2 regions of the Aliidiomarina minuta genome follow, and region 1 is predicted to be linked to the other one. Evidence: predicted binding sites of a transcription regulator. Region 1 holds the regulator's gene; the other holds the start of a gene.
What was found. The regulator FNR, encoded in region 1, switches genes on or off when oxygen is low (the NO sensors DNR and NnrR bind a similar motif). The targets are predictions, from matches to a motif close to TTGATCTAGATCAA.
Positions count from the first base shown of each region.

Region 2: the regulator FNR is predicted to act here: its motif matches at 3,171-3,184, upstream of CWE09_RS04215 (OmpW/AlkL family protein).

Region 1 covers NZ_PIPL01000001.1:587,581-594,960, forward strand. Annotated here, with positions in the region: gene CWE09_RS02820 (DUF2189 domain-containing protein) at 1-675, shown strand, start outside; gene CWE09_RS02825 (glucosaminidase domain-containing protein) at 729-1,565, shown strand; gene ttcA (tRNA 2-thiocytidine(32) synthetase TtcA) at 1,562-2,476, opposite strand; gene uspE (universal stress protein UspE) at 2,559-3,482, opposite strand; gene fnr (fumarate/nitrate reduction transcriptional regulator Fnr) at 3,536-4,276, opposite strand; gene CWE09_RS02845 (sulfite exporter TauE/SafE family protein) at 4,295-4,948, opposite strand; gene ccoS (cbb3-type cytochrome oxidase assembly protein CcoS) at 4,935-5,132, opposite strand; gene CWE09_RS02855 (heavy metal translocating P-type ATPase) at 5,135-7,380, opposite strand, start outside.
Region 2 covers NZ_PIPL01000001.1:872,700-880,079, forward strand. Annotated here, with positions in the region: gene CWE09_RS04200 (Gfo/Idh/MocA family protein) at 1-440, shown strand, start outside; gene CWE09_RS04205 (DegT/DnrJ/EryC1/StrS family aminotransferase) at 444-1,556, shown strand; gene murI (glutamate racemase) at 1,549-2,310, opposite strand; gene CWE09_RS04215 (OmpW/AlkL family protein) at 2,416-3,114, opposite strand; gene CWE09_RS04220 (WD40/YVTN/BNR-like repeat-containing protein) at 3,353-4,438, shown strand; gene CWE09_RS04225 (cytochrome c oxidase assembly protein) at 4,435-5,244, opposite strand; gene CWE09_RS04230 (hypothetical protein) at 5,235-5,576, opposite strand; gene ctaD (cytochrome c oxidase subunit I) at 5,573-7,380, opposite strand, start outside.

The DNA.
Region 1 (7,380 bases):
ACGACCTTTTCTCCTCTGTTAGGTGCTCTGGTAGTCGCTTTAGCAATTCTTGTTATCGCCATCATGCTGGTTATTCAATTTATGTTTGGTGGTGAATTAAATCTGGAAGAAGGCAACAGCACTCAAATTCTGGGCCTTTTACAATTACTTATTATGCCTCCACTAATGGCCGCTGTTCATATGATGGGGATCCAACATAGTATTGGTAAAAAAAGCCGGGTAAATGATGTCTTTATGTTTCTGAAAAGACCTTTTCCTTTAATTATTACCGCCATTATTACTTCCCTTATCGTACAACTGCCAGGAATGTTTGCTGCAGGCAGTATTTTAGTTTTACTTATTATCGCCTTTTTTTCCATTACGCTCTCTATGGCGCTGCCTTTAGTCGCCGAGTACCAGCTTTCTCCATTGCAGGCAGTAAAAACATCTTTTCTGGTAGTCATTAAACGTTTTTTCGCTTTTGCGACAGTGTATGCCGCGATGCTGGGATTATTTATTGTTGCAGCCATTCCTTTTGGACTGGGCCTCATCTGGGTGGCTCCTATGTATTACAACGTCAAGGGTATTTTATACCGCGAGATTTTTGGTGTTGCGACAGATGAAAATGAGGCTAAAACATCTCATAAAGCAGAAGATAATGACGACAGTGACAACTCAAATACCTGGTCCGCGTGATTTGTAAAGAAACAATAGGTATAGTTGGGTTTCGTTCTCAAGAGGTGTACTGAATGAATTGGCTTTTTAGAATTATAGCAACACTGGTTATTGTAATCGCCGTTATCTATCCGTTTTATGAACAGATTGAAAAGATGGAAGCAGATACTAGCAGAGAGGCAACTGTCACCACCGGATTACCTGCTGTTTATGTAAGTCCGGCAACGACTACTACTGACTTGCCTGACTTTGCGTCTATACGCGATATCACTGAGCGCAAAAAAACATTTTTTGCTTATTTATTACCCGCTATTCATGAAGAGAATCAGCGTATTGAAGAGCAGCGAGTGCATTTGCGTCGTATTCAGGAAAAGCAAAGACTTGGAAAAACATTAACTAATCGAGAGAAAGAATGGCTGAATGAAATGGCCAACTTTTATCGGGTCGAAGAAACTCAGCGAAAAGGTCAAATCGCCGATTTATTGAATCGGGCCGATATTATACCTGATACTTTAATTTTAATTCAGGCCGCTAATGAGTCTGGTTGGGGGACTTCGCGGTTTGCTACGGATGCACTTAATTTCTTCGGCCAATGGTGCTGGACTCAGGGCTGTGGTTTAGTTCCAGCAGCGCGTCCAGACGGACAGGTTTATGAGGTTCGTACTTTTGAAAGTATGGAAGCTTCTGTACGTAGTTATATTCGCAACCTGAATACGCACTTTGCTTATTCTGATTTACGTGGGATACGTTCAGAGCTGCGCGCCAACAATGACGATATCTCCTCGACATATTTAACTCAGGGATTGTTAAGTTATTCTGAGCGTGGCGAGGAGTATATTGAAGAATTAAATCAAATGATACGCATCAATCGTCCTATCATTCTTGAAGTTCAGGAAGAGATTGACTCTTAAGACTTGCCAATATTAACGACATTGATACTCATATCAATGTCGTTATCTTCCTTCTGAAAGACATTACCAGTTATAACCTGCTGATCAAAAGCGGTGTCTCCGTCAATCATGGGAGTTCCCGTTTGTTTAACCCCGGCGAAATCAAATAGTTTATTATCTGTCAGGTGCGATGGCACTACATTCTGCATAGCAGTAAACATGCTCTCAATACGCCCTGGAAACTGTTGGTCCCACTGACGCAACATGTCTTTTATCGACTGCCGCTGCAGGTTTTTTTGCGAACCACAAAGGTTACAGGGAATAATGGGGTACTTCTGAGCATCTGCGTAGACTTGAATATCTTTTTCTTTAACGTAAGCAAGTGGACGAATCACCACATGCTCGCCATTATCACTCACCAACTTAGGCGGCATGGACTTCAGGCTTCCACCATGAAACATATTCAAAAACAGCGTTTCCAACATGTCATCACGGTGATGACCCAGTGCTATTTTGGTAGCTCCCAGCTCTTTTGCGGTACGGTACAGAATACCGCGACGTAAACGCGAGCATAAGGAGCAAGTGGTTTTTCCTTCGGGAATTTTCTCTTTAACAATAGCGTAAGTATCTTCTTCGATAATACGGTAATCTACGCCAGCTTCTTGCAAGTATTGTGGAAGGATATGCTCTGGGAAACCGGGTTGTTTCTGGTCCAGATTAACGGCAATAATTTTAAAAGAAACCGGAGCAACCTGCTGCAGATAACGCAAGACTGAAAGCATAGTGTAACTGTCTTTGCCGCCTGACAGACAAACCATTATTCGGTCGCCTTCCTCGATCATAGCAAAGTCATTAATAGCCTGGCCAACCTGGCGACGAATGCGCTTTTCCAGTTTATTTAAACTATATTGCTGTTTCTGTTGTTGAGACATTATAAACCCTGTAAAGCGTGGGCAGGCGGCGCTGCATCGTTAAAAAGCGCTAGTATACCTGCCCACAGCAAGGGTTTAAATGCTATTCCGCCAGTGGTGATTTAAAGCCTTCGGGTTTTATCGCCAGGACATCACAATTAAGCTGCTCAATCACGTGTTCGGCGGTATTCCCCAACAAGGCGGCAGTAATACCGGTACGACCTATAGTACCTAATACCACCAGTTCGGCATCAAGCTCGTCTGCCAGGGCAGGTATCTGGTCCTCAGGCAAACCTTCGCGTACATGCAGGTTTTCTTCCAGCAGCCTGTGCTCTTCAGCTAATTTGCCTAATGATTCCTGATGATAATTACGCACATTAGCCTGATAATCGCTGGTATCGAATTCTGGAATTTCAATAGCCATGTTCAGCGGTGCAGTGGGGTAACAGTTAACCAGATGTAAGTGGGCCTCCAGCAGTTCACTCATGCCTTTAGCGGATTTAATAATACGTTCATTTAATGACTGATGAGGTTTATCATCGGCGCCGGCATTAACCGCAGCTATAACCTGGCCATGCGGAGGCCATTCATGCTCTTTAACCAGAAGTACGGGGCAGGGGGCTTTACGCAATAAATGCCAGTCTGTAGGCGTAAAAATAACACTCTGCAGTTTATCGTGGCGGTGAGTGCCCTTGATGATAAGATCATGTTTTTGCTCAAGAGAGGTTTTAATAATGGACTCAAACGGCCGATGATGCCAAACCACTTTAATATCCAGCTCCAATCCTCGGGTATCATAATCTTTCAATAAGTCTTCTACCCACTGCTCATGGCCTTCTACCAGTCCCGAACGCATTGATTCTCGTTCTTCACCGGACAACATGGTGGTCATTTCATAGGAAAAGTCATAGATTGAGAGAAAGAGAGTAAGTGAAGCTGACTGCAACCGAGCTAGCTTTAACCCTCTGTTCAGAGCTTTTTGTGAATCCGCAGACGGATCGAGTACAACTAAAATATTCTTATACATAGGGTGTCTCCTGATTGCTTCCCACCTGAGTGTAGCTGATCAAAGGCACTTCGCTATGATGTAGCGCAAGCTCTTAACTGTAAACCCGCTATATCCTGCAACCGCGGGCTGTCTTTAAGGAAAATAAACTTGCCGTCTACCGTAATACAGGATTCTCTGTGCAACTTACTAAGTAGCCGGCTCACCGTTTCTACCGTTAAGCCAAGGAAGTTTCCAATCTCAGCACGAGTCATGCTTAAACGAAATTCACGGGAAGAAAGGCCGCGGCTACGAAAACGTTCTGAGAAGTCGAGTAAAAAAGTAGCCAGGCGTTGTTCAGCACTTTTATTATTAAGTAATGACATCAGTTGTTTATCCGCACTTATTTCACTACTCATTAAACGCATAACCTGGCGCCGCAACAAGGGCAACTGGTCACTCAGGGTCTCCAGGTTTGCATAAGGAATTTCACAGACCATGGATGTTTCCAGTGCTTCAGAGAAACTACAATAAGTGGAGCTGTGAACTGAATCAAAACCAATCAAATCACCGGGCAGATGAAATGCCGTGATTTGAGCATCGCCGTCATTAGAAACGCTGTAGCTTTTGAAGCTGCCGGAGCGCACCGCATACAAGGATCGTAAAGGTTCGCCAGCCTGAAAGATCAGTTCGCCTTTGTGATAAGGGCGTTTGCGCTCAATAATATTATCCAGCTGATTGAGCGATGAGTCATCCAACGTGTAAGGTAGGCATAACTGACTGATACTACAGTTCTGACAATTGATATTGCTTACTACCCGAAAACGTTCTGACATGTTATTTCTTCCTTTAAATCAGTTCCATTGTTGCACAGCAACAGCACAGGTCATGATGCCGTATACCAACAATAAGATACCGGCGACCCAGCGAAAACCAGCAGAAGTCACCAAGGTACTCAGTTTGCGACTAAACACTCCGAAAATCAACATGGAAGGTAAAGTTCCGAGACCAAATGCCAGCATAGTCAGAGCACCGCCCTGGGGACTACCTGACAAAGCGGCCCAGGTTAGTGCGCTGTAGACTAAACCGCAGGGCAGCCAGCCCCACAACATACCGGCAATATACAAACGACCGGCACCGGCATTCGCCGGGAAATACCTTAGCAGGGGTTTAATCAAACGCCATAAATAAGCGCCAACGCGCTCCAGAAAGGCCAATGCCATCCAGACTCTGGTGATATACAAAGCAAGTAATATCATCATCAGTCCAGCTGCGAAACGCACTATAATTAAGGATTGATTGCTCACTTGAGTGATGGCAAAAATAGCGCTACCCAGAATAGCCCCGGCTAGCATATAAGAGGAAATACGCCCCAGATTATAAATCAACAGTCGCCATGGCGATTGATTCAGCCCCATAGCGCCCGCAAGACCACCACACATAGCAATACAGTGTCCACTACCGGCCAGCCCCATCAGAACGGCGGAAACGAGATCAATTTGCTGCATCGTCGTCCTGTTTGTTTGCCTTTTTGTTGTTTTTTTTCTGCGGCTCTTCTTCGTCCAGCAGGATATTCATGCCCTGACGTTCAAGATCATCAAACTGATCGTTACGGACCGCCCACCAGAACAGTGCTATCACCAGAATAACCAGAAGAATAGCGGCAGGCACTGCGATATGAATGATTTCCATGGTTAGCCTCCGCGCGGTTTTTTTAATAAACGTAATGAATTGGAAACTACTATGAGTGAGCTGATTGACATACCCAGCATAGCCCATAATGGACCCACATGACCGGTTACTGCAAGCGGCAGAATAACGGCATTGTAGCCCAGAGCCCAGGCAAAGTTCTGGCGGATAATAGCGCGCGTTAAAGTCCCCGTGTGTAATAACCCCTGCAAGGCATGCAAGCGGCCATTTAAAATGACCACGTCGCTACCAGCTTGAGCCAGCTCAGTGCCGGAAGCAAAGGTCACCGAGGCATCGGCCTGTGCTAACACCGGCGCATCATTAATACCATCCCCGACCATCATTACCGCGCCGTGCTGTTGCAGTTCACGTAAACTTTCCATTTTGTCTTTCGGCTGTAACCCGGCCCGAACATCTTCTATGCCCAGAATTTTGGCCATACTCATAGCCCGGTCCTGATGATCACCGGTCAGCATAATCAGCTTAAAACCTCGTTTCTTAAACCAGTTCACCATATCCAGTGCATCCGGCCTTAACTCGTCATCTACCTGCCAGGCCGCCAGAATTCCTGAACGATCACATAAATACACATTGGCCTGAGGCAGTGGTGACTGAGCATCTGGATGCCATTGCTGAATATAGTTCAAACTGCCTATTCGATAATCCTGCTCTTTATGCAAACCACTCAGTCCCTGACCGGGTTGGTTATCCACGTTGTCCAGCGAGACTTCCTGCACCGCGATCTGCTGGAAAGGGCGGGCCAGCGGGTGTTCCGAATACTGTTCGAGGGAGCGTGCGATAGCACTGTACTGCGATTCATTACCCACTTCCCGGAACCAGCTTTGCACCAGGCTGAAACGCCCTTGTGTCAGAGTGCCGGTTTTGTCCAGGCAGAGCGTATTGACCTTGGGTAATATTTCCAGGATTGCAGCATTTTTGACCAGTACGCCACTTCGGTTCAGGCGATTAATAGCGCCGCTCATCGCGGTCGGAGCTGCCAGAGCCAGGGCACAAGGGCAGGTGGCCACGAGCACCGCAAGGGTGACCCAGAAGGCGTCCGCTGGGGATAACAGCATCCAGCTTAAAAAGGTTAAACTGGAAACAGTCAGGGTGCCTATTACAAAATAACGACCGACAATATCAGCGAGACGGGCAAACCTAGGTTTCTGCTGCATAGCCGTGTCCTGAAGTGAGACAATGCCAGCCAACAAGGTATCCTGATGCGTACTTTTTACTTTCATGATCAGTGGTGACTGCTGATTTACGCTGCCAGCATAAAGACTGTCGCACTGTTGCTTGGCTATTGGCCGGCTTTCACCGGTAAGCAGAGATTCATCACACCAGGCTTGTTCGGAAATCAGTTCACCGTCAACAGGAATCGGTTCACCGGGCTTAACCCGGATTTCATCGTCCATCTGCAGGTATTTGACCATCACACGCTGCCATTCGTCATCATGCCGGCGCTCGGCAAAAGCAGGGATCAGCTTCATCAGGTTGGCAGCATTAGCGACCGCTCGATGTTTGGCCAGCAGTTCCAGGTAGCGGCCAGCCAGAAGCAGGAAGGCGAACATAGAAACACATTCATAATAAACTTCGCCGGTATCAAAAACAGTGGCATAAAAGCTGGCGACAAATGCCAGCATCATAGCCAGAGATACGGGGACATCCATGTTCACAGTACGTGCCCGCAATGCACGGATAGCGTTAGCGAAAAAAGGCTGGCAACTGTAGACAATAACCGGGGCGGTGAACAGCAAAGACACCCACCAAAAATAGAGACGATGCATATCATCAATATCATCGTAATAAAGACCAAAAGCCACCATCATGGTCTGCATAGAAGCCAGCCCGGCGACGCCCAGGCGCATGATATAGCTGCGTCTGGTTTTTTCAAAACTCTGTTCTAAATCGGCTTGCTGAAAAGGCAATGCACGATAGCCAACCTTGTGGATACTGGCCAGAATATCGCTTAGTTTAAGGGTTTCAGGCAACCATTTGACGTTGACCCTGTCCGTTGTCGCATTCACAACCACGTGCTGGATGCCGGACAGGCCTCTTAACTGCCGTTCAATAAGCCAGGCGCAGGCAGCGCAGGTCATGCCTTCTACAGCCAGGGTCACTTCATTGACGTCACCGCTGCGCACAAACTCGCGCTGAATATCCGGATCGTCATAGGCTTTGACCTGCTCATGCAGCGAGTCCAGCTCTTCAGGAACCAGTGCCTGAGGTACGCCTTCATCATCGATTTCAC
Region 2 (7,380 bases), 290 kb from region 1:
TTGCGAATGGCTCTGTCGCCAATCTTACCGCCAGCCGTGCAAGTATAGAACCCAGGCGAGCTATCCACTTGTTTCAGGAACAGGCCTATACCTGCCTGGATATGCAGCATAAGACCATTACCACGCAACAACAAAAGGGCAAAGCACAACCAGTTGTGGACACTATAAGACTGCAAAATGAAGACACGCTGCGCGCAGAAATAGCCTCTTTCGCAGAAGCAGTACAAAATCAAAAACCGCCCTTAGTAAGCGGAGACGATGGCCTTAAAGCAATCAGCACAGCCCGTAGAATATGCCTCGCCATGCAACGGAGTAATCCCGACAACCCACTTCCTTTACGTGAAGAAACACAGTATCAGAAACGGCATATCGCTTACGATCGACACCCGGAAACGCGCGAAATATTTTTCTCACGACCATCTTTGGTAAAGGGTCTTTAACCTATGATTCCTGTTTTCAGTCCTACACCTCAGCACCAACATGCAGAACCAGAAGTAACCCTGGCCATCCAGCAGGTGCTGACTAGCGGTCAATTTATATTAGGCTCTCAGGTAACTGCTTTCGAGCAAGAAGTAGCTACTTACCTGGGAGTCGAACATGCCATTGGTCTCGCTTCGGGAACTGACGCACTGCATTTGGCCCTGCTTGGAGCTGGTATAGGTCCCGGAGACGAAGTCATCACCTCGCCTTTTACCTTTATAGCCACCGTAGAAGCCATTTATTATTGTGGGGCCAAACCGGTCTTTGCAGATATTGATCCAGTTAGCCTGAACATTGATCCAGAGCGAGTGGCAAAAGCCGTCACTAAGCGTACTAAAGCGATTTTACCTGTTCATTTATTTGGTCTCGCTGCCGACATGGAGCCACTGCTTGAACTGGCCAGAGCACATCAGCTAAAGGTGATTGAAGACTGCGCTCAAGCATTCGGCGCGCGTTATAGAAACCAGCTGGCAGGCAGTTTTGGTGACGCTGGTTGCTTTAGCTTCTTTCCCACCAAAAATTTAGCAGGTTATGGTGATGGCGGTATGCTGACCACCAATGATAAAGAGCTCGCGGAAAACGTTCTGGCTTTACGTAATCACGGAAGTAAACACCGCTACCACCATGACAAATTAGGCTTCAATAGCCGACTCGATGAAATTCAGGCAGCCGCGTTGCGCATTAAGCTTCAATATATAGATACCTTTAACCAGTCCAGACGTGATATCGCTGATGCTTATAATAAGGCTTTTGAGAGCCTTCCCATCCAGCGTCCTCAAGCCCCGGAGCATTGTCACCATGTGTACGGACAATATACCATTCAAACTGACAACAGAGACCAGCTAAAATCAGCGCTACAACACGAAGACATAGGCTCTGCGGTGTATTACCCCATCCCCTTACATCAGCAGCCGGTTTGTAAGCCAGACTCAGCCGGAGCCGTTTTCAATACCAGTGAGCAAGCGGCAGCACGTTGTTTGTCACTGCCTGTGTTTCCGGGCATGACCGAACAACAAGTTGAGAAGGTCACCGATGTCGTTGGTGACTTTTATCGTACAAAAAGCTGTCTTACCTAAAACTGAGCAATGGAGTGAGCTGAGCCACCCGCTCTGCATCATCTTCTTTGCCAGAAGAGTAGAAACTGATAAGGCCAGTTGGACCCGATATTGCTGGCGGCACCGAGTTAAACAGGTGACGCACAGTGCCTTCGTTGCCATCAATAATATTAACAGGCCGCGCAAAAAGCTTCGCGATGCAGCTTTTAAAATAGATAAAGTGGGTACACCCCAGCACCAGACTTTCATACTCTGCCAGATGCAGACCGCTTAAACGCTCCTGAATATAATGTTTAACTGCCGCTGAATCAAAATCAAAAGACTCAGCGAAAGACACCAGTTCGTCCATAGCTAAGCGCTCAACCTGCTGTTCGCTGTCAAGACTGCTCAGTAATTCGCTTAATTTACTTTCCTGCAATGTCAAAGAAGTCGCCATGACCAGAACTTTGCCACCGTTATTGCGAGCAATAGCAGGCTTAATCGCTGGCTCCATACCGATCACCGGAAAACTATAACGTTGTCGCAAGTCCTCAATAGCCACCGCCGTTGCCGTGTTACAGGCCACGACCAGGGCCTCAATATTCTTTTCCACCAGAAAATCCGCGGCCTGAATCACCCGCTGGCGAACCAGCTGCCGGGGTTTGCTACCATAAGGAACAAAGTCGGTATCCGCGTAATACAGATAGTTGCGTTGTGGGCAAAGCCTGGCAGCACTGCCCAGTACAGTTAATCCGCCGATACCTGAATCAAAAAATGCGATGCTCAAAGGGTTCATTATCTCCTGACTATGCTGATAAGTTAAACTTTGAGCTGGTACTATATCACTAATAAAAAGCGCCCGTTATCATCAATAACGGGCGCTGAAAAACTGACCGAAAAGTTAGAAATTCCAGCGTAAGCCTGCCATAGCAACGACTGGGTCTATCTGCACATCTACACTTTGTATCGTATTACCATTGACCCGCACTCGACCTGTGGTCTCAATATCCATTTTGCTAACCATTAAATGCGCGCCCAGGTTATCAGTAAACTTAATATTAATGCCCACCTGTAAAGCAAAACCAAAGGAATCCTTCAGCGATAAACTTACCGTATCGGAGTCCGTAGTAACCCCCAAGTCCTGCAAAGCACCGGTTAAGTCGCTATGCACACTTTCACTAAAGAACGTAGTGTAATTCAGGCCCAATCCGACAAAAGGTTGCACCCGATCACTGCCAGTATCAAAATAATACTGAGCCAGCAAAGTCGGCGGTAGGTGCTTCGTATCGCCAATATTAAGTCCATCAATAGCCGAACCTTTGACTTTAATATCATGACTAAAAGGTGTGGCCGCAATTAACTGAACGCCCCAGTTAGGTGTGAACCTGTAATCAATAGTCAAACCCAGCTGAGTATTATTATTTACTGAAGCCTCTGTAGAACCTTCAGGCAAACCCGCTACCTGTTCAATAACATCCAGATTGGAACTACTGCTATCAGGAGCAACCCATATAGGCCCTACATTCACTCCCCATTCTGCCATCGCTGGTACAGTAGCCAAACTCAGTAAGACACCGGTTAGTACAACGTGCTTTTTCATGCTCTTCTCCACGTATTGAATATGCGGCTATTGTGCTCCTTCCTACCTGGCAAACCTTGTGCCTGATCAAAGGCTAACGGCGGTAGTATGCGACTCAAGACTAACTATTGTTGTATATCAAGTTATAGGTAGCTGTACGCTCCGGTTTGTATGTAAATGAGAAGTTAATCCTATACAACAAAGAGGCAGTTATAACCTAAACTGTTCGTTTAATCGTTGCCTGACAAAGAGAGCTGCTATGTTTGACACACGCCCCCTGCTATCCATTCTTATGCTAATCAGTCTCAGCGGATGTCTTGGTTCCAGCACGCCTCTTCAGGGCAGTAGTCAGCCTCCCAATGACTCAGACATTGTCAGCTTCACCCAGCAAGGGTTAGATGGCATTGCGGTGCTGCATCTTGTACGACAGGGCTCTGCTATTCTCGCAGGCACTGATAACGGCCTGTACATTAGCTCTGACCTGGGCGCCAGTTGGCAGCACCTGGGGCTCGAAGGGGGAACTTTGCTTTCTTTAGTTGTGCTTTCTGACTCCCACCTGTTAACAACCGTTGCTTACCCCAACAATAATAACGGTATTCGCCTCTATGAAAGCCGCGATAGCGGTAACAACTGGAAAACGCTGGAGCATAATTTTGCGGAACTGGAAATGCTCCTCTACGATGCTGACAACGGTGTGCTCTATGGTGGCGGTCAGGCTGCCATAGCGCGCTCGTATAATGAAGGTGTGAGCTGGGAACTAATCAATGGAGAAACAGGTCTAGCCGCTACGACTTCAGCCATGGCACTGAGCCCTGTTTATCAGGAATTCTGGCATGGCGGTCAGGGGTCAATTGAGAACCATTATTTACGCCGTTTTAGTTTAACTGGCGACGGACAGGATAGCTGGAATGATATTTTTCCCAACCCCTCAGTAATCAAGTCTATTCAGTTTCATCCGAACGAACCCGATCATGTGATAATCAGTGGCGAGGGCGGTATAGGAATCAGCCGTGATCATGGCACCAACTGGCAAACGCCCTTTGGTGATGTGGATTATGCTTTTTACTGGGATCTCATTATTAACCCCGATAATCCAGATCAATGGTTCACCGCCAGTTGGCGTAAAAACCAGGACACGCAACAACTAACCCTTGAATACACAAAAGATAATGGCCACAGCTGGACTCAGGTTAATCACCCAGCCACTGACCAGCCTTATGGTGTGCGCAGTATGCTCTTACTTCCAGAACGGGAAAATGGCCGTAAAGTTTTATTACTCGGACTCATGGGTGGCTCTCACCAGGGCGCGGGTGTGATGAAAGTCACCCTGGACCTGCTCCCCTAGCTCTCCAACATGCGCCGGCGTAACTGCCGATACCAACGGTTGCCAGCCCAGATAGAAGCGGCGATATAGGGTATGCCCCCCAGCACCCACATAATGAGTCCAGCTAACTGCTGATCCTGCAGGTGGCGGGCTTCTCCATATAGGGGTTCACTGGCAAAAGTCAGCAAGGCGCCCAGAAATCCGGTATGCATCAAGGTAAACAATAAGGCCAATAATGCAAAAGGCGCTTTGCGCGTGTTGGCGTATAATACCGACCACCAGAACCAGACCGCCGTTATCAAGAAGCAGGCATGCTCAAAGGCATGTATCCAGGGGTCTTCTACCGCCAGCATATAAAAGACCGGAATGTGCCAGAACCAAATCATAAAGCCGTGCAGATAAGCACAAAACATGGGGTAACGAGTGATTTTAAAAGCGAAGTTCCAGAATTTTCGCCCATAACGTCCTGACGCCACGTAAAGCTGCGGCAAAGGTTTAGTCAGTGCAAACAAAGGTGCTATCACCACCATCATAAACATATGTTGGGTCATATGAGCAGCTGCACTGGTTTCCGCCCATTCATCCAGCGGTCCCAGAATGGTGATGATGGTTATCACCGCCGTACTGTGAAACAGCCAGCGACGCCAGACACGGGTCGGACTGCGCCGGGTACCCACTACATAAAGTAGCCAGAACACGAGTACCAATAGCGCTGTGAGCCCTGAGGCAATGCGTTCCTGCCCGTCACTAGTGACCGGATTATGGGCCAGCGCCTGAGGCGCCCATAAGGTAAATAACATAACACTTAAAAATAAAACTATACGCATGGAGGCAATATCACCACAGGTAGACCAATAAATAATGCTGATAAGGCTGACAGCAGGTAAATAGCCGCCGCAATACGCAGTATAAAACGGCGATTAGATTTCAATGCCGGGGCTGCCCGCAAACTAGCCCAGGCCAGAAGCAGCAGCACGCCGGTAGTAGCCAAGGTCAGCACTAGCAAAGAAGCATTTATCCAGGTCAGAGCACCCGCCTCTGCTGCTGGCGGCGCCACTTCACAAGCCACCGACAGGCCTCCGTAGAGCGCCACAAACCAGACACTCCAGACAACCAGTCCCAGCACCAAATGCAGCGGATGCGCAGTTATCTGCTTCATGACATCCCCCAGGCCATTGGCAACAAGAAAAAAGAAGCCAGACTGCACCAGAAGATACCCAGGCTATAGACCCATAAAGGTTTAATGACTATAGGCTCATACGGCAGTCCTTTATGGACGTAACCAAAACGAACCCGCAATGCCTGCAAGGCGGTGACAATAACACTCAGGCCACTGTGAAAGATGAGGAACATCAGCATGACCAGCAATACAGCATCATGTGCCAGTTCCGTAAATTGCAGTGGGGCGCTGACAGTCACCCATAACAATATAGCTAAATGTGCCACACTAACGGCACTGACCAGCCATAGACCTGAACCCAGGCCACTATCATCCCCCCGGCGCAAACGAGCAACCAGGCGGTTATACAACACCACAGCAATGGTCAGAAAAATGCCGCTAGCCGTTAACCAGGGCAACGAAACTGCCGACTCTTCGGGTACCGCCCACTCCGGTGATACGGTCCACAAATAAAACCAACCAAATAACAATGACAGATAAAGTGCACCGTCCGCCAGCAATGTGATGACCATGCCCCATAAACCCGGTCCATCAAAGGTCCGCGAATGCAAAGGCGGATTTCGCGGTTCATTTTCAGTAACAGGTGCCGCCGCCGGATGCGCTCCATTTTCCCAGCTCCAGCGCAATAAACAGGCAGCCGCTGCTATAGTGCCTATTATAGCGACCGGATAGAACCGAACCAGTAAACTGACACAGACAATTGCCAGACAGAACGCTGCACTCAGAGGCCACCATGAATTAGTCGGTAAATGCATAACTTCTTTTAATTTTCCGCTAATAGCATCGCTACCATAGGTCTCCCGACGACCATGTTCTATCTCAGTTAAGCCATGCTGTCCCTGCGGAATACTACGGGTCAGCTCCGGTTGCTCCCATAACGGATGCCGCGTTTCGATATTCGGAATACTGGCAAAGTTATAAGGCGTCGGTGGCATGCCAGTTGCCCACTCCAGGGTATCCGCTTTCCAGGGATTGACCTTAGCTTTGCGCCCGAAATGAAAGTGCAGCACGACATCCAGAATGATCATAGCCACCCCGGCTGCCATCACGAAGCCTCCCACGGAAGACAACAGGTTAAGCCAGTCCCAGCCCAGACCTCCTTCGTAGGTATATACCCGCCGTGGCATACCCAGCAAACCCGTCAGATGCATCATTAAGAAAGTTGCGTTAAAACCAATGAACGTCAACCAGAACCCCCAACGCCCCAGGCGCTCAGAAGGCATGCGCCCGGAAAACTGAGGTAACCAGTAATACAAGCCAGCAATTAACGGAAAGAACATGCCCCCAACCAGCACATAATGCAGATGTGCCACCACAAAATGAGTATCATGAACCTGCCAGTTAAAAGGCACCATTGCCAGCATTACCCCAGTGAGGCCACCGCAGACAAAAACGATCAGAAAACCAAAGACCCACAGCATCGGCAGGTTATACACCACTTTTCCGGTCCACAAAGTAGCCAGCCAGGCAAATACCTGTATGGCGGTGGGAATCGCTACCATCATGCTGGCAATAGCAAAAAACGCTTGTGCGAGTTGCGGGATGCCGATGGTAAACATATGATGCACCCAAAGGCCAAAGCTAATAAAACCGGTCAGAATAATAGACAGTACTATCCAGCGGTAACCCACAATAGGCCGTCCTGAAAACACCGGAATAATGGTTGAGATAATGCCCGCAGCTGGCAGAAAGATAATGTAGACTTCCGGGTGACCAAACAGCCAGAACAGATGCTGCCATAGAATAGGATCGCCACCTGCGGCCACTTCAAAAAACGGCATGC